One region of the Janthinobacterium sp. B9-8 genome, then DNA from elsewhere that is predicted to be linked to it. Evidence: riboswitches for the same ligand, from Rfam matches in the RefSeq annotation. Region 1 holds a riboswitch; the other holds the start of a gene.
The links. A riboswitch is a leader RNA that binds a small molecule or an ion and turns the genes downstream of it on or off. The one in region 1 is predicted to bind glycine.
Positions count from the first base shown of each region.

Region 1 (15,637 bases):
ACTGATCTCATCCTCACGTGCATCCAATTGCTGGCGTGCCTGATCGCTGATATCAAGGCGAGTCATCACCCAAAGCAGGGCAATCACTGCCGCTACGACAAGGGCTAAACCCAGCCAAGGCGTTGAGCTGGGGGACCGATGAAAGTCGAGTTGCATGGGCTTCATGCGGCGAGGTCCGGTTGATCGCGATGCGGGGGCAATATCGTAGGGCGGGTGAAACCCGCGTATCTTTGTACGATGCTCATATCGCCAAATCCCCAGCAAATAAAGGATGGACCGCGCCTAAATAGTTGACTTCGCATTGCGGTAGGCTGAGTTTGGCGAGTGGGTGGTTGGACGAGCTGATATAAATTTGCGGTGGTAAAGACACTTGCGCTAGCATAGCCGCTTGACGCAATAGCGCCGCCATACCGCCATCGAGTAGCGCATGGCTATCTTGACTAAGCGGCAGGCTAACAATGCCTTGCCATGCCGCATCCCGCCAAAAACCACAGCAAAGCTGATCGGCCTCGGTAATCACCAGTGCAAATTCGGCAGCTTTAAGCTGGCGGCGGTACTGCTGGTATACGGTAGCAAACAGCGGCTGCACACCGAGTAATCTCAGCTTATTGACGCGTGCCAGCTCGATCATCACTTGATAAATCGCCTCATCCATAGCCGCTACTAAGCGTGATTCGCCAAAGCCTGCAGGATGAATACACAGCCGCCAGCCATCGGTGCTGCCACCAAATTGCTGAGCTAAAACCAGCCGTGCGTAAGCATTCCAATCGTCTGGCTGATACAGGCCATCCTGCCAAGGCAGCACGGCGTAACGGACCCAATCCCCGCTGAGCAGTATATTTAAGGTGCTGATGCTGCTTTTAGGACGAGTCTCCAGACGCTGCTGCAAAGCCAGCGCAGCAGATTGTGCATCAACCGTGGTCGACGCCCATTGCTTATCTGCTTTTTGTAAGCGCGGCTGGCTGGCCAAAGTCAGCTTCTTGCTCGCCAGCCAAACGCTATGCTCAATCCATAAAGGGGACACGATTGCTTTCCTGCAAAGTGGTTAGGCAATAAATAAAATCATTCAAAAGCTTAAAAGTTCTGTAGACACAGAGATTAGGGAGAACACAGAGCACACAGAGAAAACCTTCTTATGCTTTTCTCCGTATGCTGCTTTTAAACTCTGTGTTCTCTGTGTCTACAGATCTAAGGATTCTTAATCCACAAAAGTCACGCGATTAATTTCTTGTAATGTGGTTTCTCCACTGGCAACGACGGCCAAAGCTTGCTGGCGCATCGACAAAAATCCAAAGCGTGCGGCGAGTTGTTTGAGTTCTACGGCTGGCGCGCGGCTGGCAATGGCTTGCTTTAGCTCGTCGTTGAGTCGCAATACCTCGGCAATCGCCTTACGCCCCTGATAGCCGGTATTGCGGCAAGCCTTACAACCAACGCCTTTACGGAATCGCCAGCCTTTCACTATTTCGCTGTTTAAGCCCGATGTGGCGAGTAGCTCTTCATCGGGTTCGTCATCCACCACGCAGTGCAGACACACTTTACGAATCAGGCGCTGGGCCACCACGCCGATCAGCGCATCCACAAAGCTGTTCGGCTCTACGCCCATATGAATAAAGCGGTCGAGCACCGAAAACACATTGTTGGCGTGCACGGAAGTGAGCACCAAATGGCCGGTTAGCGCGGCTTGCACGGCAATATTGGCGGTTTCGCCATCGCGAATTTCGCCTACCAAAATCTTATCCGGATCATGGCGCAGCACCGATCTCAGGCCGCGGGCAAAGCTCAGGCCTTTTTTATCGTTCACAGGAATTTGCAATACACCGGGTAGCTGGTATTCCACCGGATCTTCAATGGTGATAATTTTCTCTTCGCCGGTATTAATCTCAGAAAGCGTGGCGTAAAGCGTGGTCGATTTACCTGAGCCGGTAGGGCCAGTGACCAGCAGCAGGCCGTAAGGCTCACGCGCCAAACTTCTGATCCGCGCCATCGTGCCATCATCAAAGCCCAGAATATCTAAACGCAGCTGCTTAAAAGCATCGCCGCCATTTTGCTTATCTAATACCCGCAGCACGGCATCTTCGCCGTAAATGGACGGCATGATGGAGACGCGAAAATCCACTTCGCGGCCATTAATCCTTGCCTTAAAGCGCCCGTCTTGCGGCACGCGGCGCTCTGAAATATCCAGATCGGCCAGCACCTTAATCCGCGAAATTACTTGCTCGGCGGTTTCCAAGCCATTTGCGCCGCCAATATGCAGCAGCACGCCGTCGATACGATATTTAATGGTTAAGCCATTTGGCGTACTTTCCATATGCACATCAGAAGCCTTGGCTTTAAGCGCGTCGTACAGCGTGGAATTCACCAGTTTGACCACAGGCTTTTTATCTGCAGCTAAGGTCGCCAGTGAAATCTCGACGATGCCGTCCTGATTGACTTCGCTCTGCTCGCCAACCCCTAGCTGATCCATCGCTCGGTGTGAGGTTTCAAACTGTTCTAAGTAAGTACGTAGTGCCTGATGATGAGCAAAAGCAGTTTGATAGCTTACAGACAAACGTTGGCGTAGCCAGTTGCGCAGCGCGGCATCGAAAGGATCAGCCAATACTACGCACAGCCCATCTGTGCCATCGAGTAGCAGGCATTGCCTTGCCACGGCTTCGCCGTAAGGCAGTAGATCGTAACGCGGGCTAAGCGCGCTGATGGCATCGAGGCTTAAAAACGGCAGGCCAAGAAAGCGGCTAAGTTGCTCGCCGTAATCTGCGTCGCTAAGTTGCAATACTTGTTGCAAACGCGGCGCAAGCGGGGCCTGATCCTGGCGTAATGTTTGGATCAGCTCGAGGCTGAGCTTGGCTGAAGAGATTGTGATCGCTTCAGTCATCGCTGGCATATATGTGGCATCTGTCATTGCATATTCCCAGCCAGCTCAAAAATCGGCATATACAGCAGAAAAACAATTCCACCGATCAGTACACCAATAATCAACATTAAAATGGGCTCAAAAAGGCGGGTAAACATATCGATGGCGCGTTCTAGCTCTTCATCGCAAAACTGCGCCGAGCGCTCGCACATGGTGGCTAGCTCGCCGCTTTGTTCCCCCACGCGCAGTAAGCGCTCTGATACGGGTGTAGTCAGCTGATAGCGGGGCAGGGCTTGCGAAAGGGCTTGGCCCGATTTCACATCGACCAAGGCTTGCTGTAAGCCAAGCTGCATTTTTAGTGGCAATAACTGCGCCGCCAGTTCCATCGCATGCACCACCGAAATTCCGCCAGCCAGCAGCAGGCCCACGGTGCGGTAAAAACGCGTCAGCGAAAATAAGCGCCGGTATTGCTCTAAACGCGGTAAGCGCCAAAAGGCCTCACGCAAAGCACTTTTTGCCGCCTCGGTGCGCAGCAAAAACACCGCCAACACCACGCTAAGCACCAAGCCGCCAAACATTATCAAGCCATGCTTGTGCACCAAATCCCCCCACCACAGCATCACTTGCGCGGCAAAAGGCAGGTTTTTCATCGAAGCATAGATCTGGCTGAACTTTGGGATCACATAAAACAGCAAAAACAGCATAATGCCGCCGCCAATACCAATCACTACCAGCGGGTAAATCACCGCCGAAATAACCTTCTTTTTAACTGCAGCCAGCCGGGATTCGTAATGGTGATAACGCCCCAGCGCATCTGCAAGGTGGCCGGTTTTTTCTGCCGAGCTAACGGTGGCGATATATAAAGGCGGGAAGTGCTGGTTCATTTGCGCCAGTACTTTAGATAATGGTAAGCCTTGGTACAGGCCTTCAATCATGCGGCTTAATACATCGCCATGGGTATCTTGCGCACTCTTTTCTTTAAGCGTTTCTACTGCTTCAACTAGCGTCAGCCCCGCTTGCAAAAGCGCGATCAGCTCTTGGGTAAACAGCGATAGGTCAAATGCTTTGGTGGAGAGTTTAAAGCTGCTGTGCGCCTTGGCAGATAAAAACTGCTGACCTTGCGCCGTCAGCTTATCCTTTAGCTCGCTTTCATTAGCGGCGTCGAGATCCAGCTGCAGCAGCTTGCCTGCCTGCAAGGCTTTAACGGTGTAGCGCATGGGGGCGGGGCTTTATAGATTAGTAGCTAACGTCGGTGTCTTCGCCCGTACCACCGGCTTTGCCGTCTGCGCCCATGGTCAGCAAATCGTAGTCGCGGCCGTTTTCGCCCGGTTTGTTGTAAACGTAAGGCCTATCCCAAGGATCTGCTGGCACGTCTTTCATCAAATAAGGGCCTTGCCACTTTGGCTCGTCACTTGGCTTTTTGGTCAGCACATTGATGCCTTGCTCGGTACTTGGGTAGTGGCCGGTATCAAGGCGGTAATGATCGAGTGCATCGGCAATCGATTTCATCTGGCTTGCCGCAGTCTTAGTCTTGGCTTTGCCTACCTCACCAAACAGCTTGGGGCCAACGTAACCGGCAAGCAGGGCAATAATCAGCAAAACAACGAGTAATTCCAGTAGGGTGAAACCTCTGGATAGGCGATGATTTTTCATTTTTTTTTGTCTCTTCCCGTGAAGGCTAGCAGGAGCCGCCTTTCATCTTCTATCCCCGCATCGTAATACGGCGCTTCTTGCGGGATCAAGCCTTTTTCTTAGCTTTTGCCTAGATGGAAAAATACCGGGCTTGAAGTACGCATTACGACTAGCTGAGTAGAGTAGATTGTGTGGCTGTGAATTGGCGAATTTGTTAGTTAGTAAGGTGGTATAAGTGCTGGTTATTAGCTGTTGATTCTTGCTAACGTAGCCGGGTAATAGAGTGTGATATTTTTAAGAAATAGCTATAGTTTGCAGGGCGGGTGCTCTTCATTTTTTGCTTTTTGTTTAAATACGCAGCTAAAGGATATTTAAGATGAAAAAATTACTCATTACGATGATATTAGGTTTGCTGGCAGCAACGGCGATGGCCGGGCCTAAGGAAGAGAAAAATAAAACGCTGGTGCTTAAGTTTTACGATATTGCATTTAATAAGTTGGATGCCGAGGGTGTTTTACCGTTTATTGCTAAAGATTATATTCAGCATAATCCGGAAGTAGCAAATGGTGTGCAGCCTTTGCAGGATTTTATTCGCTATATAAAAGCTAATTCACCGAATTCCCGTACTGTGATTAAGCGGGTGATTGCAGAGGGTGATTTGGTGATGCTGCATGTTCACTCTCAAGATAAAGCCGGTGAGCGTGGCGTGGCGATTGTGGATATTTTTCGCGTTAAAAATGGCAAGATTATCGAGCATTGGGATGTGATTCAGGCTGTGCCAGAGAAAGATGCCAATGGTAATGGCATGTTTTAAGTGATTTAAGCAGCCGTATTGCTGCGTATTTATTAATAAGCCCCATGCATATTGTCAGCGTGGGGCTTTTTATTGAGCTCTAGTGCTAATCATGAATTGACAGCCAGTGCAAGCTTCAATAGATTGGCTGCTGCCACGCGGCCGTGCTTGGTTTGATCGCAAAGACTTGCCGCAGCCATTGCAGGAGAGACTGTTAGCACAGCGCCGAAGGGGAATCGCCCCAGAAACTCTCAGGCAAAAGAACTGTGATGGCGTTGGCAATCTGGAGAGAAGGTAGGTTTAGCCTGCCTCGCCGAAGGAAGCATGGCCGATGTGCTGCATCGTGCCGCAATCTCTCAGGCAAAAGGACAGAGGGGCATCGTTCGGCTTACGCTGAGCGGGCACTGTCATCCTTTTTCGCCCTGTTCAAACTTAGCCGCTTTGCATCTCTAACCATGGATTACATCCGTTAAGCCGTGAAGCTTGCTTACCACTATGTGAAAAACAACAACGCTTAGTCGCCTCATTTTGCGATTAAGCTGAACGATATACCGTAAAAACAATCTATTAAAAAAACAGACCTTAACAATAGCCTGCAAGCGACTCGAGCATGCACTCAGCGCAGCAGCAGGCATTACCCGAGATACATAAAATGGCAATTAGCGTATTTGATTTATTTAAGATCGGCCTAGGCCCATCCAGCTCGCACACCGTTGGCCCGATGCGGGCTGCGCGTACCTTTGCTCGTCGTTTAGAGAAAGACGGCATCCTTGAGAAAGTCGCCAAAGTAAAAAGCGAGTTATTTGGCTCCCTAGGTGCCACGGGCAAAGGCCATGGCTCGGATATCGCGGTTTTACTCGGCTTGCAGGGCGAATCGCCTCGCCTTGTGGACACCGAAAAGGTCGATGAGATGGTCGCGGCCATTCGTGAAGGCCGAAAGTTAAATCTGCTCGGCAAGCATGAAATTCAATTTATTGAGGCCGAACACCTCATTTTGCATAAGCGCAAAACACTGCCATTTCACCCGAATGGCATGATTTTTGAAGCCTTTGATGCCGCTGGCGAGAGCGTCTCTAAGCGTGCTTATTACTCGGTAGGCGGTGGTTTTGTGGTGGATGAGGCCGCTGTGGATGCGGGCTTTAACCCTCCCGGCGTGACCGAGCTGAAGCACCCGTTTTCGAGCGGTGCCGAGCTACTTGCGCTGTGCGAGCGCCACGGCAAAACCATTAGCCAGATCATGCTAGAAAATGAGCTGGCTTGGCGCACCGAAGACGAAATTCGCGCTGGCCTGCTGGAGATCTGGGCGGTGATGCAAGCCTGTGTAAAACGGGGGTGCGAGCATGAGGGGATTTTACCCGGCGGCTTAAAAGTAAAACGCCGCGCCGCCGATATGTATCAAAAACTGTTGGCATCCCCAGAAGCCGCGCTGCGTGATCCGCTTACCGTGCTCGATTGGGTGAATTTATACGCGCTGGCTGTCAACGAAGAAAACGCGGGTGGTGGCCGAGTGGTGACTGCGCCTACCAATGGCGCAGCAGGGATTATCCCTGCCGTGATGCATTATTACGCCCGCTTTACACCGAATCCGACTGATGACGGCATTGTGCGATTCTTCCTGACGGCGGGCGCGATAGGTATTTTGTTTAAGCTGAATGCTTCTATCTCTGGTGCAGAAGTCGGTTGTCAGGGGGAAGTGGGGTCCGCTTGCTCGATGGCCGCAGGTGCGCTTGCAGAAGTCTTGGGCGGCACGCCCGAGCAAGTCGAAAACGCCGCAGAAATTGGCATGGAGCACAACCTTGGCCTGACGTGTGATCCGGTCGGTGGCCTTGTGCAAGTGCCATGTATTGAGCGCAACGCCATGGCATCGATCAAAGCGATTAATGCCGCCCGCATGGCGCTGCGCGGCGACGGTCAACACTTTGTGTCGCTTGATCGGGTGATTAAAACCATGCGCGATACTGGCCGCGATATGAACACCAAATACAAAGAAACCGCCCGCGGTGGCTTGGCAATTAATATGATTGAATTGCCGGTGAATATTGTGGAGTGCTGATTTTTTTTAGCACCTAAAAAACGGCGGGGAAACCTGCCGTTTTTTTATGCCTGTTTGATCAAGACTGCTTTTTGATGTTTGTTTGCATATCGATTCGCTTCAATGTACTCGCTAATATTAAATATTTAATGCTGATTGATTATTGACATAACCTGCCGTAATATTTGCAGTCTTTGAAAGATTGTGGCGGTTATTTTGAAAATAATATTTTGCTTGCTACTTGGCTTGATCGGCAATGTGCAGGCGGCAGATAGTAAGCTGGAAATACTTCCTCTTTTACCCTCCGATGTTCGTCACGGTCAGCTGGCCAATGGTTTGAACTACTATATCAAGCCCAATGCCGAGCCTGCGGGTAAGGTGGAATTGCGCTTATTGGTTAATGCAGGATCGCTGAGTGAAGCGGATGATGAGCGTGGTGTGGCGCATTTGCTCGAGCATATGGCGTTTCGCCGAACGAAGCATTTTGGGCCGCAGCAATTAAAATCTTTTTTAGAAAGCCAGGGCATGCGCCTTGGCAGCGATATGAATGCGTTTACTTTTCATGAGTGGACCAATTATCAAATCAGTGTTTCGCAAGAGGCGCTGCCACAAGCTTTGCAACTACTTGCTGATTGGGCAAATGGCATTGAGCTGGATGCGGCCGAATTAGAGCTGGAACGGGAAGTGGTGCTGGATGAAGGTCGCCTTCGCCAGCTTGGTTCTGATTTTTACCAGTCCCTACTTAAAGCGATTTATCCCTCGGAGCAATATCAAAAGCGTTTGGCGATTGGTGATGCTGATATTGTAAAAAAGATCCCTCTTGAAAAAATAAAAGCTTTTTATAAGCGTGAATACCAAGCACAGCGGATGACGTTGCTGATTGCGGGTGATATTAAGCCGCAAGAGGCAGAGGATAAAATTAAGGCACTGTTTGCTGGTATAGAAAAAGGCACTGCGCCCATAGGCTATGCCCATCCAGCAGCGGCAAGTGGTTTGCGTTTTTTTAGCCACCGCGATGTGCCGGGAATTGCTCACCCACAAGCGGTATGGGGCTGGGCTTTACCCGCGGAATCGATGACTGATGCAGATGCGGCGTTTAGCAACTTCAAACGCGGTATGTTGGGTACCTTATTGCAACAACGTCTGAGTGTACAAGCTAGAAAAGAAGGCAGCCCTTTTGTCGATGCCAATTATTTTAATGGGCATGGTACGAGCTTACCTACTCGCCAAACTGAATTTACCCTGTCGGTGTCGGTTAAAGATAAGCAAATGAAAGAGGCGCTGCAAGCCTTATATCGCGAGCTGGAAAGAGCTAAACGCTTTGGTTTTAGCCAGCAAGAGCTTTATCGTAGCTTTGAGATTTATCGCAAAAGTCAGTCCAGTTTCTCAAGTCATAGCGATTGGATTTATCGTTTGCAGAAGTACGCTCAATTTGGTGAAACAGCCAGAGATTCATTTGGAATGTTTCAGCAGCTTAAAATATTTTTTGCGGCCACCACTTCCGACGTTTTACAAGATGAGTTAAAGCGCTTGCTATTGTCGCCAGATCAAGTGGCTACGATTTTATTGCCACCTGCAGTGAATAGTTATTCGGTATTTTTTGAGAAGACGGCACAAAACATTGTTGATGCGGTGCGAGCCGAGCCATTGGAAAATCTAGTTCAGGAAGTGAGTAATAAGCCGCTTCTTGCTCAGCAGCCGTTGGCTGGAAAAATTGTGTCAGAGCAGAGCGAGCCGACGACCGAGGGCACCATATTTAAATTAAGTAATGGAATTGAGGTGTTGATCACGCCGCCTAAAGGCGGTGGAGATCGAGTTGGCTTTTCTGCCCGGGCTGCAGGTGGTATGGCGGCGCTGACTAAAAAACTGTACCCAGCGGGGTTAACGCTGGTGCAGTATTTAAATCAGGCCGGATTGGGTGAGTTTAGCGGTAGCGAGCTAAGGCAAAGATTATCGTCACAGACCGAATTAAAGTTTTATCCCTTTGTATATGCAGATCAGCAGGGGCTAGCGGGTGAAGTGGATGCGGTAGATATCGAAACCCTGTTGCAGCTGCAATATCTGGCTTGGACAGCAACAAGAGACGACAAAGCAGCAGCCAAGCTAAGCCAAGATTTAGCCTATCAATTGATGGTTAGCAATTCAAATTCTTTATATACCGGCTTAAACGAAAAGCATTACGGCTCGCAGTGGCCTTATCCTGCGTACTGGCAAATCTACAATTTTGATGCGTCATTAAGCGAGCTCGTTGAGGCGAGAAATAGTTTATTTGGTAATCCGCGAGCGTTTCGTTTTGTGCTGAGCGGGGTGACAAATAATAAGCGTAATAAGGATTTGATTGAGCAGTACATCGCCAGTTTGCCAGTTAAAGATGTGGTGGTATTTAAGCCAGAGCCGTTAGCCCATGGCCGGGGAAATGAAATTCATCAAACGATTTCTCAGCCTTTGTCTATGCGTTTTTGGCATGCTTATGTGCCGATGCCTGCCAATTCGGGCAGCGAGGGCGTCGCCCGTTTCTTAAGCCAGCTTGTGCAACAGCGTTTGTGGCAGGCATTACGCGAAAACACCGGGGAAACATATGGTGTGTATAGCAATTTTGAGCTGACTGCGTGGCAAGGTTTGCTGCTGTCCGTCGCTTATCAAACCGACATTAAACAATGTGATCAGGCCGCCAAAATTACTGTCGCTGAAATTGCCCGTTTGCGTAATGAAGCGCCGACGATTAATGAAATGAAAAATGTGCGTGCCATATTGCTTAAAGCACAGCAAGAGCGAAGAAATAAGCCCATACAAAATGCCGAAGCTTTATCCTGGTATTGGTTGATTGATGGCTCAGTAAAAGGCAGCACGCCTGATTTTGCTAGCTTTACCCCTGAATATATCCATCAATACGCGAAGGGCTGGCTAGGCCAAAATTACTGGGCAGTGGGCAATTTTAATTGCTTGAATACCGCAGATTTAACGGCTTTGGCTGGAGATTGAGCTGTAGTTTGGGTTTGCTACTTTATCGCGTTGTAGGGTAGCTGAAATTCAATCCTGCCAATCTAAGGTCAAAGAAAAGATTGGTTTTTATAGGGTGTGCAATGGTTTTTCTTGCTTACCGTTTTGGCTGCACAACGACTTCATCGTTGTGCAGCCTATAAACTATCAGGCGAAGAAGGTAGGCCTAATCCTCGAGCGCCACCTTACGCCGTTCAATCTCGGCCATAAACTCTAGCAACTCCTCCGGAATATCCTGCTCCAGCCGCTGGTAAATGCGGCAATCTGGGGTTCGGGTAATGAGTTTGTAATTCACCAGCTCGCGGCGTAGCAGTACGTGATCGCCGATGGCTTCTGCGCTTTTAATCCATTCATTCGCGGCTTTTTCACTCATTTCCAGCTGGGCGGGGAAGCTGGCCCAGATCGGCCAGATGCAGGGCAACTGCTCGGAAAACTTCGTAGGCCAGCGCATCAAACGCCCTTGCTCATCAAAATACCGAAGCAAGCGTTTGGTCAGGGGGGAGTGGGTATTGCTTACGGGTACGGGCGCTTCTGCCGCCGCACGTAAATGCTGAAAATTACTAAAGCCAGCGGCGCGCGCCAGCATATTTAGGATTTGCAAGTGCCCGGGGGCGGCAGGCTCAAGCGCCCATTGCTGTTTGAGCGAGCGGGCGAGTGCCGAAATATCGGAAGTATAAAAAGGATAAGTAGTGCGCGACATGGTCGAATCTCCTGTCGTGCCTAAGTCTGAAAGACTGCCGCTGGTCGCCGTTACGGCCTGGCACTAGGGTTCGGGCCAAGCAATGATTAAATGATTTTTTCGCCATGGCAGGTTTAGCGTGGTTCATATGAACTGGCGACGCCTAGGTGAGCTGCAGACCTGAGGCAGATCATAGCTCAATCCATGGGTTTTATTCAAGTTGAGGTAAGTATTTTCTAGTTTTTTATGACATTTGCTTGCTCGTATCTACCCCTCACCTTAAAATACTTAAATAATTTGTAAGTAGATCGATAGGCTCCAAGCATAAGGGCCGTTAACAGGGGATACAAGATGAAGCAGCGCTACGCCTATTTAAGCAGCTTGATGGTATTAGCCATATCGGCTTTTGCCGATGAGGGGATGTGGACCTTTGATAACCCGCCTAGCGCCTTGGTGCAACAACGCTATGGCAGCACTTTAAGCTCCGCATTACTTGCGCATTTACAGCAAGCTGCCGTTAATTTTGGCGCCTCAGCCTCTTTTGTTTCAAAAGATGGGCTAATGCTGACTAATCATCATGTGGCGATGAGTTGTATCGATAAGCTATCTACCGCCGAGCGCGATTTACAAAAAAATGGCTATGTGGCGAAAAAAATCAGTGATGAATTAAAGTGCCCCGGCGGGATGGCGCGAGTGCTGATTTCTAGCGATGATGTGAGCGAGGCGGTGAGCACAGCGGTAGCCGTGGGCAAAGATGATGTAGAGCGCACAGCGCTGCGTAAGACGGTAATCGCTGACTTAGAAAGCAAATGTAAGCAATCCACCGCCTTGCAGTGCGAAGTGGTTTCGCTTTATCACGGCTCACTCTACCACCTGTATCGCTTTAAAGAATGGAGCGATGTGCGCCTCGCTTTTGCGCCAGAATATCAGGCCGCATTTTTTGGCGGGGACGCAGATAATTTTGTCTACCCCCGCTTTGCCCTCGATTTTGCGCTGTTTCGGGTGTATGAAAATGACAAGCCTGTTACCCCAAAGCACTACTTAAAAATGGCTGATAAGCCGGTAGGCGAAGGTGATGCGGTGTTTGTGGTTGGGCATCCGGGCAACACGGATCGTTTGCAAACGCTGGCGCAACTTAAAGCGCTGCGTGATATCAATATGCCGATTCAGCTGGCGAGTGCAAAAATGCAGCAACAGCTCTTGCATGCGTTTTCTAAGCGTTCCCCTGAAGCCACGCGGCAAGCTTTGAATGTGCTATCTAGTACAGAAAACTGGCAAAAAGCCTTACTGGGTGAATATGCAGCGCTGAAAGAACCGCTCCTGATGGCGCGTAAAGAAGCTGACGAAGCGATATTTCGTCAGGCTTATCAGCAAAAAGGCTTAGCAGGAGACCCATGGGCGGATATCGACGCGGCAACGGCTAAAGGTTTAACCAAAGCCAAGGAATTTTGGGCTGTGGGTTATGGGCATCGCACCTTGTTTGATCAGGCGGGCAAATTAGTCGAGCTCGCCTTCGAGCGCCAATTGCCCGATTCCGTGCGCCTAAGTGCTTATCGCGATGCGAAAATTAGCGCTCTGGAGCGCAATTTACGTGCAGATGTGCCGATTTACAAAGAATTGGAAACAATCCGCCTTGCCGCAGGGATTAATGAAGCGCTCGATTTATTGGGGGAAAATCATCCCTTTATTCAAGCCACCTTGGGCAAAAAGTCGCCGATTGTTTGGGCAGAGGCGGTGGTTAAGAAAAGCCATATCAATGAGCGAAAAGAGCGGGTGCGTTTATTGGAAGGTGGCGTAAAAGCGATTGAAGCCTCAGAAGACCCGTTGATTAAAGCCGCACTGGCTGTTTATCCGTTGCGCCGAGAGTTGCTTAAATTTAAAGAAGAGCAGGTAGAAACGCCAATTAAGCAAGCGGCAGAAAAGCTAGGCCAAGCTCGCTTTGCAATTTACGGTAAGGCTTTACCGCCTGATGCTACAGGTACATTAAGGCTGTCTTACGGTAAGGCAGCGGCTTACACCTCTAACGGCATTGCCACACCTTGGAAAACCACTTTCGGCGGGCTGCTCGCTCGAGCCGATGGCTTTGCAAGTAAAGCTCCCTTTGATCTGGCCGAAACCATTGCCCAAAAACGCAGCAAGCTCGACCCACGCACCGCACTTAATTTTGCCAGTACCGCCGATATTATCGGCGGCAACTCCGGATCCCCGGTGGTCAATAGCAAGGGCGAATGGGTAGGGCTGATTTTTGACGGCAATCTAGAAGGCCTAGGCGGGCGCTTTGCCTATACTGACGAAACCGCCAGAGCCCTGTCGGTCGATGCGCAGGCCATTTTATATACCCTAGACCAAGTCTACGCAGCGCCACATTTGGCTAAGGAATTGCGGGTGAATTAGCGTCGTAGGTGTACTCGAAGCGAAGCGCAGTACGCCAAACCAATTCACCCCCTCCACCCAACCCAACCCAACATTTTTCCTATCAATTCAATATGGTCATAGCGTAATAAGGTCTGTTAAAAAAATAGGTTGATTACGCTCTAAAGGTGAATACGCTATAAGCGTTTCAAACTCAGACCGCCTCTGTGCAAACAATGGCTAATTTATTGCCTACGGAATCTCGCACATAAGCGGCATACCAATTGGGGCCATAAGGGCGCAGTCCGGGAGCGCCTTCGTCCGTTCCGCCGTTGGCAATAGCAGCAGCATAAAAGGCATCGACTTGCTCGCGTGAGCTAGCGGCAAAGCCGACCATCGCCCCATTGCCCGCCGTGGCAGGCTCTGAGTTGAATGGTTTGGCTACCCAAACAATCAAGCCTTCACCCAGCCCTTCACTCGAATATGCCTTCCAGCCGGGGAAGTTCATATGGGAGCGCCAATTGATGGTGGCTAATACCGCATCGTAGAAAACGCATGATGCTTCATGATTATTGGCACCCAAAGTGACATAGTTTTGCATGACTTGCTCCTTACACGATGTTTAATCAAAGATGTGCTATGGAGTATGGCATGAATCAATTGGGTCGCCAATTAAAACAGAACGATCGTTCTGTTTTGTGGTTTTTGCCCACTTTTAATTTGCTTTCAGCTTGGTCACTGTGGCTTGCACCATATTTCAAAATAAAACCCCAATCTTATTAATTAGAATTGGGGTTTTTTATCTAGGCCTTGGTATTAAGGCTTTAATAGGATCAATACCGCTTACCCAAATACTGCGGATTAAGCAGGTTTTCATTTGAGAAGATATCGTTTAATTGTGCTTGGCTAAGTAGTTTTTTCTCTAAGCACACTTCGATCACGGTTTGCCCTGTTTGCGCGCAAATCTTGCCAATTTCATCGCATTTTGCATGGCCTAATACGGGATCGAGGTAGGTCACAATGGCGATGCTATTGAGTACATTGCGGCGGCAGGTTTCTACATTGGCGCTAATGCCATCGATGCATTTTTCTTTTAGCCCCAGCATGGCGTTTTGTAGTAAATGAATGGATTCAAATAAGGACGATGCAATCACTGGCTCCATCACATTGAGTTGCAATTGCCCTGCTTCTGCCGCTAGGGTAATGGTCAAATCATTGCCAATTACTTTAAAGCAAACTTGATTCACCACTTCTGGCATCACTGGGTTTACTTTGGCGGGCATAATGCTAGAGCCAGCTTGTAATTCGGGCAGATTGATTTCTTTTAAGCCTGCCCGCGGGCCGGATGATAATAGGCGTAAATCATTGCATATCATCGATAGCTTAGTGGCGGTGCGTTTTAATACACTAGAAACCATCACATAAGCGCCGCAATCAGACGTGGCTTCAATTAAATCTTCGGATGAAGTAAAGGCATAGCCGGTGATTTCGCAGAGTTTTTTTACCGCAATTGCACGGTATTCGGCGGGGGCATTAATGCCTGTGCCAATGGCGGTAGCGCCTAGGTTAATTTCGAGCAATAGATTTTTAATTTGCCCAATGAGGCGAATATCTTCTTTGATTAAGGTGGCGAAGGCGTGAAATTCCTGGCCTAAAGACATGGGCACTGCGTCTTGCAGCTGGGTGCGGCCCATTTTAAGCACATTTTTAAATTCAATCGATTTAACAATAAAGCCTTGCTGCAGTGTTTCCATATGCTGCATTAAAATCAGCAGGTGCTCGTACAGGGCCACTCTGAATGCGGTTGGGTAGGCATCATTAGTCGATTGGCATTTATTTACGTGGTCGTTGGGGTGAATAAATTGATATTCGCCTTTAGCATGGCCTTGTAATTCTAAGGCTAAATTGGCAATGACTTCATTGGCATTCATATTCACCGAAGTGCCTGCACCGCCTTGAAATACATCACTGGGGAATTGATCTAAGCAGCGGTTATTGTTAATGATTTCATCGCAGGCTTTAGCAATCGCCTCTGAAATTTTCTTTTCTATGGTGCCAATTTCACCATTGGCCAAGGCGCAGGCTTTTTTTGTTTTGGCTAATGCTTTTACCATAATGGGGTTATCGCTGATCTTGGCTTGCGATATCTTGAAGTTTTCTATGGCACGTTGGGTGTGAATACCATAGTAAGCATCAAAGGGAACTTCTTTTTCGCCTAATAAATCGTGCTCGATTCTAACGTTTTTCATCAGATAAAACCTCCACAAAGAATGATATTAGCAGTGAGTGCTTTTATAA
Region 1 covers NZ_CP014222.1:2,439,403-2,455,039, reverse strand. Annotated here, with positions in the region: gene VN23_RS10925 (hypothetical protein) at 1-165, opposite strand, end outside; gene VN23_RS10920 (hypothetical protein) at 242-1,024, opposite strand; gene VN23_RS10915 (GspE/PulE family protein) at 1,199-2,899, opposite strand; gene VN23_RS10910 (type II secretion system F family protein) at 2,896-4,068, opposite strand; gene gspG (type II secretion system major pseudopilin GspG) at 4,088-4,504, opposite strand; gene VN23_RS10900 (nuclear transport factor 2 family protein) at 4,860-5,297, shown strand; glycine riboswitch at 5,469-5,553, shown strand; gene VN23_RS10895 (L-serine ammonia-lyase) at 5,929-7,329, shown strand; gene VN23_RS10890 (M16 family metallopeptidase) at 7,525-10,290, shown strand; gene VN23_RS10885 (DUF2087 domain-containing protein) at 10,475-11,008, opposite strand; gene VN23_RS10880 (S46 family peptidase) at 11,339-13,381, shown strand; gene VN23_RS10875 (VOC family protein) at 13,554-13,940, opposite strand; gene aspA (aspartate ammonia-lyase) at 14,173-15,588, opposite strand.

Region 2 (15,637 bases), 1.8 Mb from region 1:
CCAAATAGCTTATGTCTGGTGCTTGGCGGGGCTCGTTACGGTGAGTTTGAAACACTATTCAAACAAGGTATTTCTGTTGGTTTGATTCTGGATTCAAATTCAATCAATAATATTCCTGTTGATCATCAGTTTGTATTAATTGAAAAATTTGATTTTAGAAAATCAAATGAAGCGCTGAATATTTTAATAAATACGATATCAAAAAAATGGCACATTGATGCGGTATTAAATACACGAGAGGCATATGTACCTCATCACAGGGTGATTGCTCAGACGCTGGGATTGCCCTTTATCAGTGAGGAAAGTTTACAGTGTGTGACCAATAAAACAAAAATGCATGAAGCGTTTGTTAGGCATATCGGTGAGCATTCAACTGCGTTATTTGAAAAAACACGATTTCAGAATGAGCTGGAACAAATAGTTGAAAAAATTGGTTTCCCGTTGATTTTAAAGCCAACTAACTTGGCAGCTAGTTTATTTGTTAGTCAGTGTCATCATTTTGAAGAGTTAAACGCTGCTTTTTCAAACATGCAAAGTTGCTTAAGCGCGCATTATCAAAAAATAGGCGTAAGTGATGATGCCGTGCCAGAAATTCAAATCGAGGAATTCTTAGAGGGATCTTTGCATTCACAGGATCTTATTATTTCTGAGGATGGCCGTATTTACGCTACTCCAATTGTTGATGTGATAACGGGCAAAGACTTGGGCCTTAATGACTTTCATCATTTTTATCGTGGTTGCCCCACAAAATTGATAGAAGCGCAGCAAGAAATGGCTAATAGTCTTACAAAGAAAGGAGCGCAGGCCTTAGGCTTACGTGCGTGTGTCGCTCATACAGAGTTTATTTTCACAGCGCATGGCCCCCGATTGTTAGAAATTGCCGCTCGCCCGGGGGCCCATCGTAATCGTGTGCTTGAAATGACTTATGATCTGCCGCTTAATGTACTGTATTACCAAAATCAAAAAGGGTGTATAGCTGATTTTTCTTTAATTGCGCCGCGTCCTTTTGCAATTGTTACTCCTTTTCCTTTAATAAAGAAGGAGTTTTTAGGTTTAAAGGATATTGATGCAATTCAAAACCTGAATAGTTATCATCATCATGAGTTTAGGGTGAAAATAGGTGACATGATTGGGCCTGCCAGAGAAGGGTTTTATTCTTGTTTTGTTCTGGAGCTGCTGGCTACTTCACATGAGGCATTATGGGATGATATTCAAGTCATAAAAAATATGGGTGATATTTATAAATGATTAATAAAAGGCCAAAGATTGTTATTTTGGATGATGAGGCTTTGGCCTTTTTAGGCACCAGTCGTCGTTTTCAATTAGATCAAATTGGAGATGTTGATCATTATCGTTCTGCTGCCCGTGATCAGAATGAGTTAGTCGCTCGGTTAGCAGGGGCAGATGCGCTGATTAATATAAAAAAGAGTTATTTATTTAACTCGGATTTATTTAATGATCTTCCTCAGTTAAAAATAATCTCCTACTTTGGGATTGGTATTGATCATTTTAAAATTTCAAAAGAAATAAGCGATCGTGTTTTAATCAAAAATACACCGGGTGTGAGTGCCGGTGAAGTCGCAGAGCATGCTTTTGCTCTTTTGCTTGGGCTTTCAAAAAAGTTACTTGTTAATGATAGAAATACCCGGCAAGGGATTTGGTTTCAACAAGATAATTTAGGGCTACAGGGTAAAAAACTAGGCTTGGTTGGCGCAGGAGATACCGCTGCTGCGGTGAATCACTTTGCCAAAGCATTTGGCATGGAAACGTGTATGTGGACCAGATGTCCTAGTGTGGATAGAGCTGAAAAACTAAGGACTCCTTTTGTAGAGTTAGACGTGTTATTTAAAACTTCTGATGTTATTTCTTTGCATTTGCCTTTGTTTCCAAATACACGCGGCATGATTACCCGTGCTTTGTTAAAAAGTATGAAGCCTTCTGCTTTTTTACTTAACTTAGGGCGTGGTGGTTTGTATGAGGAAAAAGATCTTTATCATGCTTTGAAAAATAATTGGATCGCAGGAGCAGGGCTGGATGTGTTTGAAAACGAGCCTTTAAATCAGCGCAGCCCATTCTTTGAGTTTGATAATGTATTGCATACGCCGCATATCGCTGATCGCACTCCTGAGTGTTTTGAGCGGGGTATGGATATGCTTACAAATAATATTCTTAATTATTATTTGGTATCAGAATAGATAATAAGTTTTATATCTTGTGAATATTTTATTGCTGCAATGGGGCACCTTGCTTGTTAGCTATTTTTAACAGGCGAATAAGCGTTTTTTTAGATTTGAAAAGGCCATCCCGAGGGATGGCCTTTTTGGGGTCTGGCAGATGGCTATTGATCAAAAAATATGTAATAGATCGGTGTAGCAATGAAGATCATAAGCACACCTTAAGCTTCTTATTTTATTCGTAATCAGACATCGGCAAGCAAGCGCAGAATAGATTGCGATCGCCGTAGACGTTGTCAGCACGCCCAACCGGTGGCCAGTATTTATTACGCTTTACGCTTTCCAGCGGGAATGCAGCTGTGGCGCGCGTGTAGCCGTGTTCCCATGTTTCAGCGGTGAGTACTTCCACTGTGTGCGGTGCGTTCACCAACGGATTATCGGCTAGAGTCCATTCACCGCTGACGACGCGATCGATTTCGCTGCGGATAGCAATCATGGCGTCGATAAAGCGATCGAGCTCTACTTTTGATTCGCTTTCGGTAGGCTCTACCATCAGCGTGCCCGGGACAGGGAAGCTCATGGTGGGGGCGTGAAAGCCATAATCCATTAGGCGTTTTGCTACATCTTCATTGCTGATACCGCTGACGTCTTTCAGTGGGCGCAAGTCCAGAATACATTCGTGCGCAACCAGACCATCGTGGCCGCTGTAGAGCACAGGGTAGAAAGGCGCAAGGCGTTTGGCGATGTAGTTGGCGTTAAGAATCGCCACTTCAGTTGCACTTTTCAGGCCTTCGCTTCCCATCATGGCGATATACATCCATGAGATAGGCAAGATCGCTGCCGAGCCGTAAGGAGCCGCACTCACTGCACCAATACCCTGCTCACCACGCACATAGCCGCTGCTTTGCTGGTTAGGCAAGAACGGTACCAAGTGTGCTGCTACCGCTACTGGGCCAACACCGGGGCCGCCACCGCCGTGAGGAATGCAGAATGTTTTGTGCAGGTTTAAGTGGCTGACATCGCCGCCAAACTGGCCAGGCGCGCAGAGGCCCACCATGGCATTCATATTTGCGCCGTCGATATACACCTGGCCACCGTGGCCGTGCACGATATCGCACACTTCTTTGACCGACTCTTCAAACACACCGTGCGTGCTTGGGTAGGTGATCATAATCGCGGCAATATTCTGGCTGTGTTTGTCGGCCTTGGCACGTAAATCGGCCAGATCAATATTGCCCGCTTCATCACAAGCAACCACGACTACGGTGAGGCCTGCCATCTGCGCTGAAGCAGGGTTGGTGCCGTGTGCGGAAGCTGGGATCAGTACGATATTGCGCGCCGCATCATTACGTGAAGCGTGGTAGGCCTTGATAATCAACAGTCCCGCGTATTCGCCCTGGCTACCCGCGTTGGGTTGCAGACTAACACCCGCGTAACCCGTTGCCGCGCAGAGCATGGCTTCAAGCTGGGCGATCATTTCGCGATAGCCGATCGTTTGCGCAGCAGGTGCGAATGGATGAACGCTGGCAAATTCTGGCCAGGTGACCGGCATCATTTCGCTGGCTGCGTTCAGTTTCATGGTGCAAGAGCCTAGCGGAATCATGGTGCGATCAAGCGCTAAATCTTTATCTGCCAAGCTACGCAGGTAGCGCATCATCTCGGTTTCGGAGTGATAGCGGTTAAAGGTAGGGTGAGTCAGAAAGTCGGACTGGCGTAGCAGCTCGCCCGGTAATGCGCCTGCGATTTCTGCATCGATGGCGTCCACTGTTGGCAGGGTTTTACCTGAGGCAAACACATGCCAGAGTGCCGATACATCTTCACGCGTGGTGGTTTCGTCTAGCGATACCCCCACGGTGGTCGCGCTAATCACGCGCAAGTTAATGCCGTGGTTGTGAGCCAACGCATGCACGACAGCCGCTTCTTTTACCGAAATAGTCAGCGTATCAAACCAATTGCTGTTAAGTACTTTAGCGTCGAGCTGGGTCAAACCTGCAGCCAAGATGCTGGTCAGGCGGTGCACGCGGTGAGCGATGCGTTTTAAGCCTGCCGGGCCGTGGTAAACGGCGTACATGCTGGCCATTACGGCGAGCAATACTTGCGCGGTACAGATATTGGATGTGGCTTTTTCGCGGCGAATATGTTGCTCGCGGGTTTGCAGGGCAAGGCGGTAAGCGCTCTTACCTTGCGCATCGATGGTAATTCCGACCAAGCGGCCTGGCATTGAGCGTTTGAATTCATCGCGTGTGGCTAAGAAGCCAGCGTGCGGGCCACCAAAGCCGAGCGGTACACCAAAGCGCTGGCTATTGCCGACTACCACATCTGCACCCCATTCACCGGGCGCTGCCAGCAAGGTAAGCGCCAGCAAATCAGCGGCTACAACAACTAAAGTGCCCTTGGCGTGTAAATCAGCTACCAGTGCACGGTAATCCGGCACATCGCCATTTACGCCAGGGTATTGCAATAGCACACCAAAGCCGTCCCCGGCTTCGCCAAGACCGGTACGCACTTCAATGCCCAGTGGCGCTGCGCGGGTAGCAATCACTTCGCGGGTTTGTGGCAGTACATCGGCGGCTACGTAGAAAATAGTCGATTTGCTTTTGCTCATTCGCAGCAAGAGTGTCATCGCTTCAGCAGCGGCGGTGCCTTCATCCAGCATCGACGCATTGGCAATCGCCATGCCGGTCATATCGGTAATCATTTGCTGGAAGTTAATAATCGCTTCCAAGCGGCCTTGGCTGATTTCTGGCTGGTATGGGGTGTAAGCCGTGTACCAAGCTGGATTTTCCAGAATATTGCGCAGAATCACGCTAGGGGTATGAGTGCCGTAATAGCCCTGACCAATCATGCTCTTTTTGAGCACATTCTTGCCTGCAATGGCTTTCAGCGTGGCCAAAGCCTCGGCTTCGCTCTTGGCCTGAGTGAATTCACCCAGCGGCAAAGCATCCTGACGGTGAATGGCGGCAGGAACAATATTTTTAATCAGATCAGAGCGCGTTGCATAGCCCAGCGTGGCCAGCATGGCGGCTTCTTCCGCTGCATTAGGGCCGATATGGCGGGCCACAAAAGCGGCGTGATCTTCAAGATGGCTAAGAGATGCAGTGGTCATGGCGGCAACCGTAAGTGTACGTGGGGCAGGTCAAAAAGATCTGTAGACACAGAGAACACAGAGAACACAGAGAAAAACAAAAGCGAGAACAAGGAGGAAGACCTAGCTATAACAGCGCTGCAGGCGATAACTTGCTGTTAATTAGGTTTTACCTTAATGGTTTTCTCCGTGTGCTCTGTGTTCTTCCCGATCTCTGTGTCTACAGAAGTTTTTATGTCTTTATTAGCCGATGGCTTTTTCGTAATCGGCAGCGCTTAGCATGGTGTCGAGGTCGGCTGCGTTGTCTGGGGTGATTTTGAATAACCATGCGCCGTAAGCGTCGGTGTTGACTTGCTCTGGAGCATTGGTCAAATCGTCATTGCTTTCCAGAATCACACCCGCCAGTGGCGCATAGATATCGCTGGCGGCTTTAACGGATTCAACCACACCACAAGCGTCATTTTTAGCGTAACGAGTGCCAGCTGCTGGCAATTCTAGAAACACGATATCGCCCAGCGCTTCTTGCGCGTGGTTGGTAATACCGATGGTGATGCTGCCATCTGCTTCAAGACGAAGCCATTCGTGCGTGTCAGTGAATTTCAAATTAGCTGGGATAGACATAAAAGTGCTCCGGTATAGGGTGTGTTGTTGTGTGCTGTGTAAGGTCAAAAAGTTCTGTAGACACGGAGAAAGAATGAGAACACAGAGTACACAGAGAAAACCGATTAAGTAAACGCTTAAACGAAGTTGTTTTCTCTCTGTTCTCGTTTTGTTTTTCTTCGTGTTCTCTGTGTCTACAGATATTAGGTTTTTATGAAAGCTGTGATTTACCGTTGCGTACAAAAGGCATTTTCACTACGCGGGCGGCTAGTTTTTTGTCGCGGATCGCCACGTGCACGGTGTCGCCAATGGCAACGCCAAGCGGTAAACGTGCCATAGCGATGGATTGTTGCAGGCTAGGGGAGAAGGTGCCGCTGGTGATTTCACCGGTCCCGTGTTCGGTATGCACCACCTGATGGCCGCGCAATACGCCGCCTTTATCTAGCAGCAATAAACCTAGGAATTGCTGGGTCTGGCCTTGGGCGATGAGGGCTTCTTTACCTACGAAATCTCGCTCGGAAACGAGGTCAATCGTCCAGGCTAAACCTGCGTTCAGCGGATTGATCGTTTCGTCCATGTCCTGGCCGTATAAATTCATACCGGCTTCTAAACGCAGCGTGTCGCGTGCGCCTAGGCCACATGGGCGAACGCCTGCGGTGATAAGTTGATTCCAGAAGGCTTCAATTTGGGTGGCAGGCAGTGCTACTTCAAAACCATCTTCACCGGTGTAGCCGGTGCGGGCAATCATTACATCGCCAATTTGTGCGGCATTAAAAGGCTTGAGGTCTGAGCTGGCGGCTTGAGTTCCTGGCAAAACCTCCCAGACTTTAGCGCGGGCATTCGGGCCCTGTACGGCCAGAATGGCTAAATCATTGCGGGAGGTAATGGTGAGGCCGGTATTCCATTCGGTATTAAGCTGCTGCATCCATGCAATGTCTTTATCTGCGGTGCCAGCGTTCACCACAAGGCGGAAATAATCTTCGGTGAAGTAATAAACAATCAAATCGTCGATGACGGTAGCTTGTGGGTTGAGCAAGCAAGAATAGAGCGCTTTGCCAGAAACTTTAAGCTTGGCCACATTATTGGCAAGGGCGCGGGTCAGGAAGGCGCGAACTTGTTCGCCCTTGATATCCACCACACGCATATGGCTGACATCAAACATGCCTGCATCGGTGCGAACGGCGTGGTGTTCTTCGATTTGCGAGCCATAGTTTACAGGCATGTCCCAGCCGCCAAAATCGACCATACGGGCGTTGGCAATACGATGGGCGGCATTGAGTGGGGTAGTGTGGAGTTGGGCGGACATGGCGCTCTCGGGCATAGCGCTGCAAGCCGATTAGGCTTTTCAGATGCAGCGGCCCCTCTGTCCTTGGTACCTGAGAGATTCCAAAACGGCTCATGACGATCCGTTTTGTTAGCCCCTTCGGTGGGCGTTTTGCACGCCACTCTCCAGAGTGTTGATGCCAAAGAGTCCTTTTGCCTGAGCGTTCGCGGGCGTTGCGCCTTCGGCGGCACCAAGGGTTTTCCCTAGGTGCTCTCTCCTCTTTAGTGGTCGAAATTTAACCACTTAGGCGGTGTTTGTCAATTTTTACATGTGCAAATTGGTATGCACCGTAATTATGATTTTGAGGTATTTAACAGCATAAAGCCCCGCTCAAATATGAGCGGGGCTTTATTGGGGTACTCGAATCTCTTAGGTGTGGCCCGGTGCGCTATTAAGCAAGTGGGTATCCTGATTTTGTACCAAGCTTAAATAACGCTCGTATTGCTTGAGCACATCAGCAATCAGCTCTTGCTGAATCATATATTGCACATCGTAGCCCTGACGGCCATCTTCAAAGAAGGTGATGGGCACATAGTGATGTGGCCTGCTCGACATCGGTAGCGATGCATCGCGTAGCGCAAAAGTGGCTACCGGCTGCTTTAAAGGCCGTACGCCGTAAACAAAGTCACGCAGATTGGCCTGCGGCACGACCAAAGAAACCGCGCCGTCTTCGCCATGCAATACGGAAGCACTCAGGCCTTGTTTTTGTAGCTCGCTGGCAACTTCATTGAGTGCAGGGCGAACACTTTTGGCGATGAACTGTTCAACATCACTTAAGCGGGGCTCGTGCAGAATTTGCGCAAGGCGTGTACGCCAGTGCTGGCCTGTCCAGAAGGTGGTGCTGGGGGAAAACTTCTGTGAGAAGTGTTGCCTGTCTGCAGCCAAGCCTTTACACAGGCTAAAACAGAGCAGCAGCATAATCACTGTAAACGGCAGGGCGGCAATCAAGGTGACGGCTTGCAGTGCTTTTAAACCACCGGTAGTCAGTAAAATCGCAGCAGTTACACCGAGTAGGCCAGCCCAAAACAGGCTTTGCCAAGCGGGCGATTTTTCTGCGCCACGGGTGGCGATGGTGTTAAGCACAAAAGAGCCCGAATCGGCCGAGGTGACAAAAAATACGGCAATCAACAGGATGGTGATAGATGAAGTGACTTTCACTAGCGGCAGGTATTCAAAGAATTTGAACAGCAGCGCATCCACATTGCCTGCGGTTTGCGATAGCGCACCGGCAGCGGTATGCATATCCAGCCAGATGGCGGTATTGCCAAAAATCGTCATCCATACCAAGTTAAACAATGCAGGAATCAGCATTACGCCAATGATGAATTCACGTAAGGTACGGCCACGCGAAATACGCGCAATAAACATCCCAACGAAGGGCGACCAAGAAATCCACCACGCCCAATACAGCAGTGTCCAGCCGCTAAACCAGCCTTCTTTTTGCGTAGGCTCATAGGTATAAGAGCGGAAAGTCAGCTCGACGAGGCTAGAGAAATAATGGCCGATATTGTCGCCAAATGCACCGAGTAAAAACAGCGTTGGCCCAGCAAATAATACGAACAGCATCAGAATAATGGCGAGGCTTAAATTAAGCTCGCTGAGGCGGCGCACGCCTTTATCCAAGCCCGATGCAGCAGACCAGCCCGCAAGGCCAATCACTACAGCAATCAGGCCGTACTGAAATTGTAGATTAGAGGTTTCCCAGCCGGTAAGCGAATGCAGCCCGGCGCTGATTTGCAAAATGCCATAGCCCAGCGTGGTGGCAATCCCGAAAATAGTGCCGCAAAGCGCAAATACATCGACGGCATGGCCGATTGGGCCATTGATTTTATCGCGCAAAATAGGATAAAGGCCGGAGCGAATGGTCAGCGGCAGATTGTAGCGAAAGCCAAAGTAGGCCAGCACGAGGCCAACAAGGCAGTAAATCGCCCAAGCATGAAAGCCCCAGTGAAAAAACGTCATGGTCATCGCTTCACGGGCGGCAGCCATCGTACTGCCTTGGGCCAGTGGCGGCGATAAATAATGCTGCATCGGCTCGCCTACGCCGAAATACATCAGGCCTATCCCCATGCCAGCGGCAAACAGCATGGCTACCCAGGAGGTAAAGTTGTATTCGGGTTTGGCATCGTCCGGTCCCAAGCGGATATTGCCGTAAGGGCTGCAAGCGATGGCAACCAAGGTGATGACAAAAATAGCCACAGAAAGAATATAAAACCAGCTGAAGTTTTGCGTGATCCAAACTTGTCCTTGCGAGAAAAGTTGTTCAGCAGCCTGCGGGTTAAGTGTGCAAATGGCGAGCAAAATACCAATTAAAATCATGCTGGGTAAAAACACCGGCATGCTTAAAGTGTGATGGGAGCGGGGTTGGGGACTTGTATTCATGAATCTCCTTGTAGTGGCCAAAAAACGAGGCCATTTGGGGATAAAAAGCGAATTTCAGCTCTATGCCTATGTATTTATAAGACTATTCGCATAGAAAAGCGACAGGCACTCTAGCAATTATTTCTGGGTTTGTAATGTTGAATAGTACAAATTAGTGACTAAATCACACATTGTGACTATGTGCTTCTGCGCTGTCTTCCTGATGATCCGCATGTGTGTTTTTAAGCCAGTGATCAGCGCTCTGCCAGGCACTTGGCAAATCGGGCAATAAAAATTCTGCCCCTAAGTGTTGATAAAACCCGGAGCGGTGGATCAGCGAATTGGGCTGTATACCCGCGCCGCAAATAATCAGGCAGGCGCCCTGATGATGTAACTGATGCTGCAATGTTTCTAAGGCCTCCAGCCCCGTGGTATCCATGTTTAAGAGCGAGGATAAATCCAGAATCAGCAGGTCTGGCTGGATTTTATGTGGGTCAAGTAAGCTTTCTATTTTGGCAATTGATCCAAAAAATAAGGAGCCATGGATACTCCATGCTTCAATTTGATCGGTCTTTGTCTTTAGGTGATCCGGTAGCTCTACTTTTTTTAGGTGAGTCAGGCTGGATACCCGGGTAATAAAAAAAACGCAGGCAAGCAGCAGGCCGACTTCCATCGCCACGGTTAAATCTACAACTACAGTCAGGATAAAAGTTGAAAGCAAAATCGTGCGGTAATTGCCGGTAAAGTGCTGCAAGCGCCGGAACTCGTCCCATTCCCCCATATTCCAAGCTACATAAAGCAAAACGGCAGCAAGCGTGGGGAGCGGAATCAGTTTGGCAAAAGGCGCAGCCACCGCCATGATCAGCAAAATGGATAAGGCGTGTACCATGCCGGAAACTGGGCTGCTGGCCCCGCTGTTGATATTAGTGACGGTGCGGGCAATGGTGCCGGTGGCGCAAAAGCCGCCAAAGAGGGGTGAGGCAAAATTAGCAATGCCCTGCGCCATTAGCTCCTGATTGGGATCATGGCGATCATTAATCATGCTGTCAGCGATGCGGGCGCAAAGTAAGGATTCAATGGCACCTAACACGGCAATAGTTAAAGCGGGCTGAATAATGGCCGCTAATGAATGCCAGGTAAATTGCGGAAAGGTGGGCGTCGGTAATTGCGATGGGATATCGCCAAAGCGGCTGCCTATAGTCGCCACATGGAGCTCTGGCCATTGTGCAAGCAAGGTGCCAAATAAAAGCGCCACCATGCTGCCGGGTATTTTCTGAAAGCCAAAGGGAAGGTGTCTGGCTATTCTGGGCCAGATGATTAGCAGGGTAAGCGAGAATAAGCCAACGGCGAGTGTGGCGAGGTGAATATGCGGTAGTGCCAGCCCGATTGCTTTTGTTTTTGAAAAAAATTCGGCGGGCAGATTCTCGATATTCAGGCCTAAAAAATCATTAAGTTGCGAAAGTGCAATGAGTGCAGCAATGCCATTGGTAAAGCCAATGACAATCGAAACGGGAATATGGCGTACTAATGCCCCAAGCCCAAATAGCCCGAGTAAAAACATAAATACCCCAGCCAGCATGGTGGCTAAAAGCAAATTGCCCAGACCATATTGCTGAACAATAGCGTAAACCACCACAATAAATGCCCCAGCTGGCCCGCCAATTTGTACTTTTGATCCACCCAGAAGTGAAATAAGAAAACCCGCAATAATGGCGGTGGTCAGCCCGGCTGCGGGTGTAAGTCCGCTTGCAATTGCAAAGGCCATAGCAAGGGGCAGCGCCACAATCCCCACGCTGATCCCCGCTGTGATATCCGCAATAAATTTGCTCTTATTGTAATCATGGATAGCATCAAGGGCGCGGGGATGAAAGCGGGTTAGCATGATTTGGCCAAGTGAAAGGCAGGTCTTAATTATGGAGGATTGCGCGGTGCTTGTATCAGTTTCAGGTAAGTCGTTGCGGTTTTGGCCCTGCTGGATAACAGGCCTAACGTGAATAACATGTATGGCTTAATGCGCATTGCACCTGATTTCTACCCGCTGCTTTTGCTGCATACATGGCTTGATCTGCACGATTTAGCAGGCAATCTAGGCTGGGGTCGCTATCTTCCAGCATGGCCACGCCAATGCTGATGGTGATGCGGATTTTCTTTTCCTCAAATTCGACCTGAGCTTGCTCTTCAACGGACTGTCTTAATTTATTGCCTGCCAGCATGGCTTCTGCCTGGGTGGTGCCTGGTAACAGAAGTACAAATTCTTCCCCTCCCCAGCGGGCAAAACTGTCTGTGGCGCGTAATTCTGCGGTGCATATCCGGCACAATTCTTTCAGGATTAAGTCGCCGGCTAAATGACCATGATGGTCATTTACATTTTTGAAGTGATCAATATCAATTAATAAAATAGACAAAGGCTGCTGGTAACGGCGGGCATAGGTAATTGCTTCTTCACAGCGGCGCTGCCACTCCCTTCGGTTGGCAACCCCGGTCAGCTCGTCGGTGGTGACCAGCTCTTCAAGGCGTAAATTGGCAGCGGCTAAGGCTTCGGTACGGTTGGCTACTTCTGTTTCAAGCTGGATTTTGCTCTGGTTGAGTAACTCTTGCAAAAGAGCCAGATAGTGGAGCGTTAGCCCCACAGAAAAAAGAAAAAGCTGTAAATTAATAAAAGAAATCATTGGATTAAAATGGATAAACGGCCCCGATTGATAGGCCGTTCCCATGACTGAGAGCGTGAATAAAAGAAATAAAGCGATAGAAGTACCCGCCAGCCTGAAATGAATGGCGATTAATAATAGAACAGGTAAAACCAGCATCATTAAGTAATTGTGCACCGTAAATCCCAGTACCACGATAAATAAAAGGGCAAGAAAATAGGGCAGAGCGGGGCGAAATTTATTTGTTAACTCGCCTGATTTCCAGCAGGCATAGATTGGGGCAATCACAAAAATGCCTGCTGTGTCGCCAAGAATAAGCAATAGCATTTGCTGCAAATTAGTAAACAAACCGGCATAGGGGATGGTATTGCTGCAGGTGAGAAGCAGGTGCCATATCACCATGCTGATCAATGCGGGCATAAAGCAGATTTTTCGCCAAAAATAGGGCAGATCGCTTGGGTTTTGTAATGGCGGTCGATTGTTTTTATCAATAAAATTTTGCCAGGCTTTTGCGGCCATCACCGCTTGCCAGCTATCAATGGCGGCAGGCACGATACCTAAAATAATGGACAGCGGCAGTGCATAGGGTGTGTTTGAATGACTTAAGAAATGGTAATACGTTGGGGTGTTTAGAATGGCACTTCCAACTAAGGCCAAAAGAATTCCTGATTTTCCTAGCTCTAACATGATGACCAGCCCGCAACCTGCTGCAAACCAGATGACGGCAAAGTTTTCCGAGGGCAGCATGGCAAATTGGATGCTAAGAAAGCCAACCCCCAGATAAAGGACCAGCAGCAAGATGGCCTTGAGGCCATTGGGGTAAGTCAGAAATGTAAGTGCTTGCTTCATTACATTTTTTTGGGGGGGCGATCATTAAGCTTATCGTATTATTTTGATAATTGTTAATTATTTGAATCTGATTTCAAAATGTTCTGGTGAGTCAATTTGATATTGAAAAGCCCGTTTATAGAGCGGTAAAAGGAAAATGAAAATACAGCCTTACACGGGGTGATATGCCTTGAAAGAAAAACGGCATTCCAGGGAATGCCGTTATGTGCTGATGTATTGTTTTTTGATCCGTTGATTAAATTGCCTTTCCCGTGGGTTTTTATCGGGGCGCTATGTAATACAGAAGCCCCGCTTCCGTGGGAAAGATACTGCTCAATCAATCATTAGGATTGCTTAAAGCAAAGTGTTTCATTATCGGCATCAATCGTGAGTAGATGGCCTGCACTGATTTTTCCTTCAAGAATGGCTCGCGATAACGGATTTTCAATTTCGGTTTGCACTGCGCGTTTTAAAGGCCTTGCGCCATAAACCGGATCAAACCCTGCTGCGGCTACAATATCAAGCGCAGCATCGGTTACGCTCATTTCGATTTCCATATGCGCTAAACGACTTTGTAAGCGATTAAGCTGAATGCGCGCAATATTTCTGATGGCCGCTTGATCGAGTGAATGGAACACCACCATTTCATCAATCCGGTTGACAAACTCGGGGCGGAAATGGCCTTGTACTTCGGCGAGCACGGCCATCTTGATGAGCTGATAATCCATGCCTGCCATGGCTTGAATTTGCGAGCTGCCCAAGTTGCTGGTCATCACAATCACGGTGTTTCTAAAATCAACCGTGCGCCCTTGCCCATCAGTGAGGCGGCCATCGTCCAGCACCTGCAGCAAGATATTAAACACATCGGGGTGCGCTTTTTCTACTTCATCCAGCAGGATGACGCTATAGGGTTTGCGGCGAACGGCCTCGGTTAAGTAGCCGCCTTCTTCATAGCCCACATAGCCCGGAGGCGCGCCAACTAAGCGAGATACGCTGTGTTTTTCCATAAATTCGCTCATATCAAGGCGAATTAAATGGTCGGGCGAATCAAATAAAAATTCTGCCAGCGCCTTAGTCAGCTCGGTTTTTCCTACGCCAGTCGGGCCCAGAAATAAGAAGCTGCCGTAAGGGCGGTTAGGGTCTGAAAGACCTGCTCGGGAGCGGCGAATGGCGTCGGATACCAAACGCACTGCCTCGGATTGCCCAACTACTTTTTGATGCAGGGCGTTTTCCATGGCGAGCAGTTTTTCGCGCTCGCCTTGCAACATGCGGCTGACTGGGATGCCCGTTGCGCGGCTGACTACTTCGGCAATTTCTTCTGCGCCCACTTGGGTGCGCAGCAATTTGAGCTTGCCGCCGGTGGCTTCAGACGCTTCGGCGGCTTTTAGCTTGGCTTCAAGCTGCGGCAACTGGCCGTATTGCAATTCGCTGGCTTTGTCCCACTCACCACGGCGCTGGGCGGCGTCCATCGCAGTTTTAACGCGTTCAATTTCTTCCCGAATCGCTTGGCTGCCGAGTACGCTGGCTTTTTCTGCTTTCCAGATTTCTTCTAAGTCTGAGTATTCTTTCTCTAGCCGTGCGCTTTCCTCTTCGATCAGGGAAAGACGCTTTTTAGAGGCCTCATCTTTCTCGCGTTTTACCGCTTCGCGCTCGATTTTGAGTTGAATAATGCGTCGGTCCAGCTTGTCCATTACTTCTGGCTTGGAATCGATTTCCATTTTGATACGGGCGGCGGCTTCGTCGATCAGATCAATCGCTTTATCGGGTAAAAAACGGTCGGTGATATAGCGATGGCTCAGCTCGGCGGCGGCCACAATCGCTGGGTCGGTGATTTCTACCCCGTGATGGATTTCATATTTTTCTTGTAAGCCGCGCAGGATGGCGATAGTGGCCTCCACGCTAGGCTCGTTCACCAGTACTTTTTGGAAGCGGCGTTCTAGCGCAGGGTCTTTTTCTACGTATTTGCGGTATTCATCCAGCGTGGTGGCGCCAATGCAATGCAGCTCGCCCCGCGCCAGCGCTGGTTTGAGCATATTGCCCGCATCCATCGAGCCTTCGGTTTTACCCGCGCCGACCAAGGTATGCAGCTCGTCGATAAAGATAATGGTATTGCCTTCGTCTTTGGCCAGCTCATTGAGCACGGCTTTGAGGCGCTCTTCAAATTCGCCACGGTATTTGGTGCCAGCTAGCAAAGACGCCAGATCAAGCACCAAAACGCGCTTGGATTTGAGCGATTCAGGCACTTCACCATTCACAATCCGCTGGGCGAGGCCTTCTACAATCGCGGTTTTACCCACGCCTGGCTCGCCAATTAATACTGGATTGTTTTTTGTGCGGCGTTGCAAGACTTGCATGGCGCGGCGGATTTCATCGTCTCGGCCAATGACTGGGTCCAGCTTGCCGGCTTTGGCGCGCTCGGTGAGATCCAGGCAGTATTTATCCAACGCTTCACGGTTTTGATCCGCTTCCGAGCTATCTACGCTTTGCCCGCCACGCACGGCATCAATGGCTGCAGCAACCGCTTCTTTTTTAGCGCCGTTTTCTTTGAGTAAACGGCCTGTTTCACCTTTGTCTGCGGTTAAAACCAGCAAAAATAAATCACTGGAAATAAACTGAT
Region 2 covers NZ_CP014222.1:658,116-673,752, forward strand. Annotated here, with positions in the region: gene VN23_RS02900 (ATP-grasp domain-containing protein) at 1-1,248, shown strand, start outside; gene VN23_RS02905 (NAD(P)-dependent oxidoreductase) at 1,245-2,195, shown strand; gene gcvP (aminomethyl-transferring glycine dehydrogenase) at 2,410-5,280, opposite strand; gene gcvH (glycine cleavage system protein GcvH) at 5,503-5,880, opposite strand; gene gcvT (glycine cleavage system aminomethyltransferase GcvT) at 6,071-7,165, opposite strand; glycine riboswitch at 7,219-7,316, opposite strand; glycine riboswitch at 7,318-7,413, opposite strand; gene VN23_RS02925 (BCCT family transporter) at 7,553-9,565, opposite strand; gene VN23_RS02930 (SulP family inorganic anion transporter) at 9,729-11,426, opposite strand; gene VN23_RS02935 (GGDEF domain-containing protein) at 11,530-13,041, opposite strand; gene clpB (ATP-dependent chaperone ClpB) at 13,365-15,637, opposite strand, start outside.
Region 2: linked by a shared signal. The riboswitch ahead of gcvT (glycine cleavage system aminomethyltransferase GcvT) and the one ahead of VN23_RS10895 (L-serine ammonia-lyase) in region 1 are both predicted to bind glycine.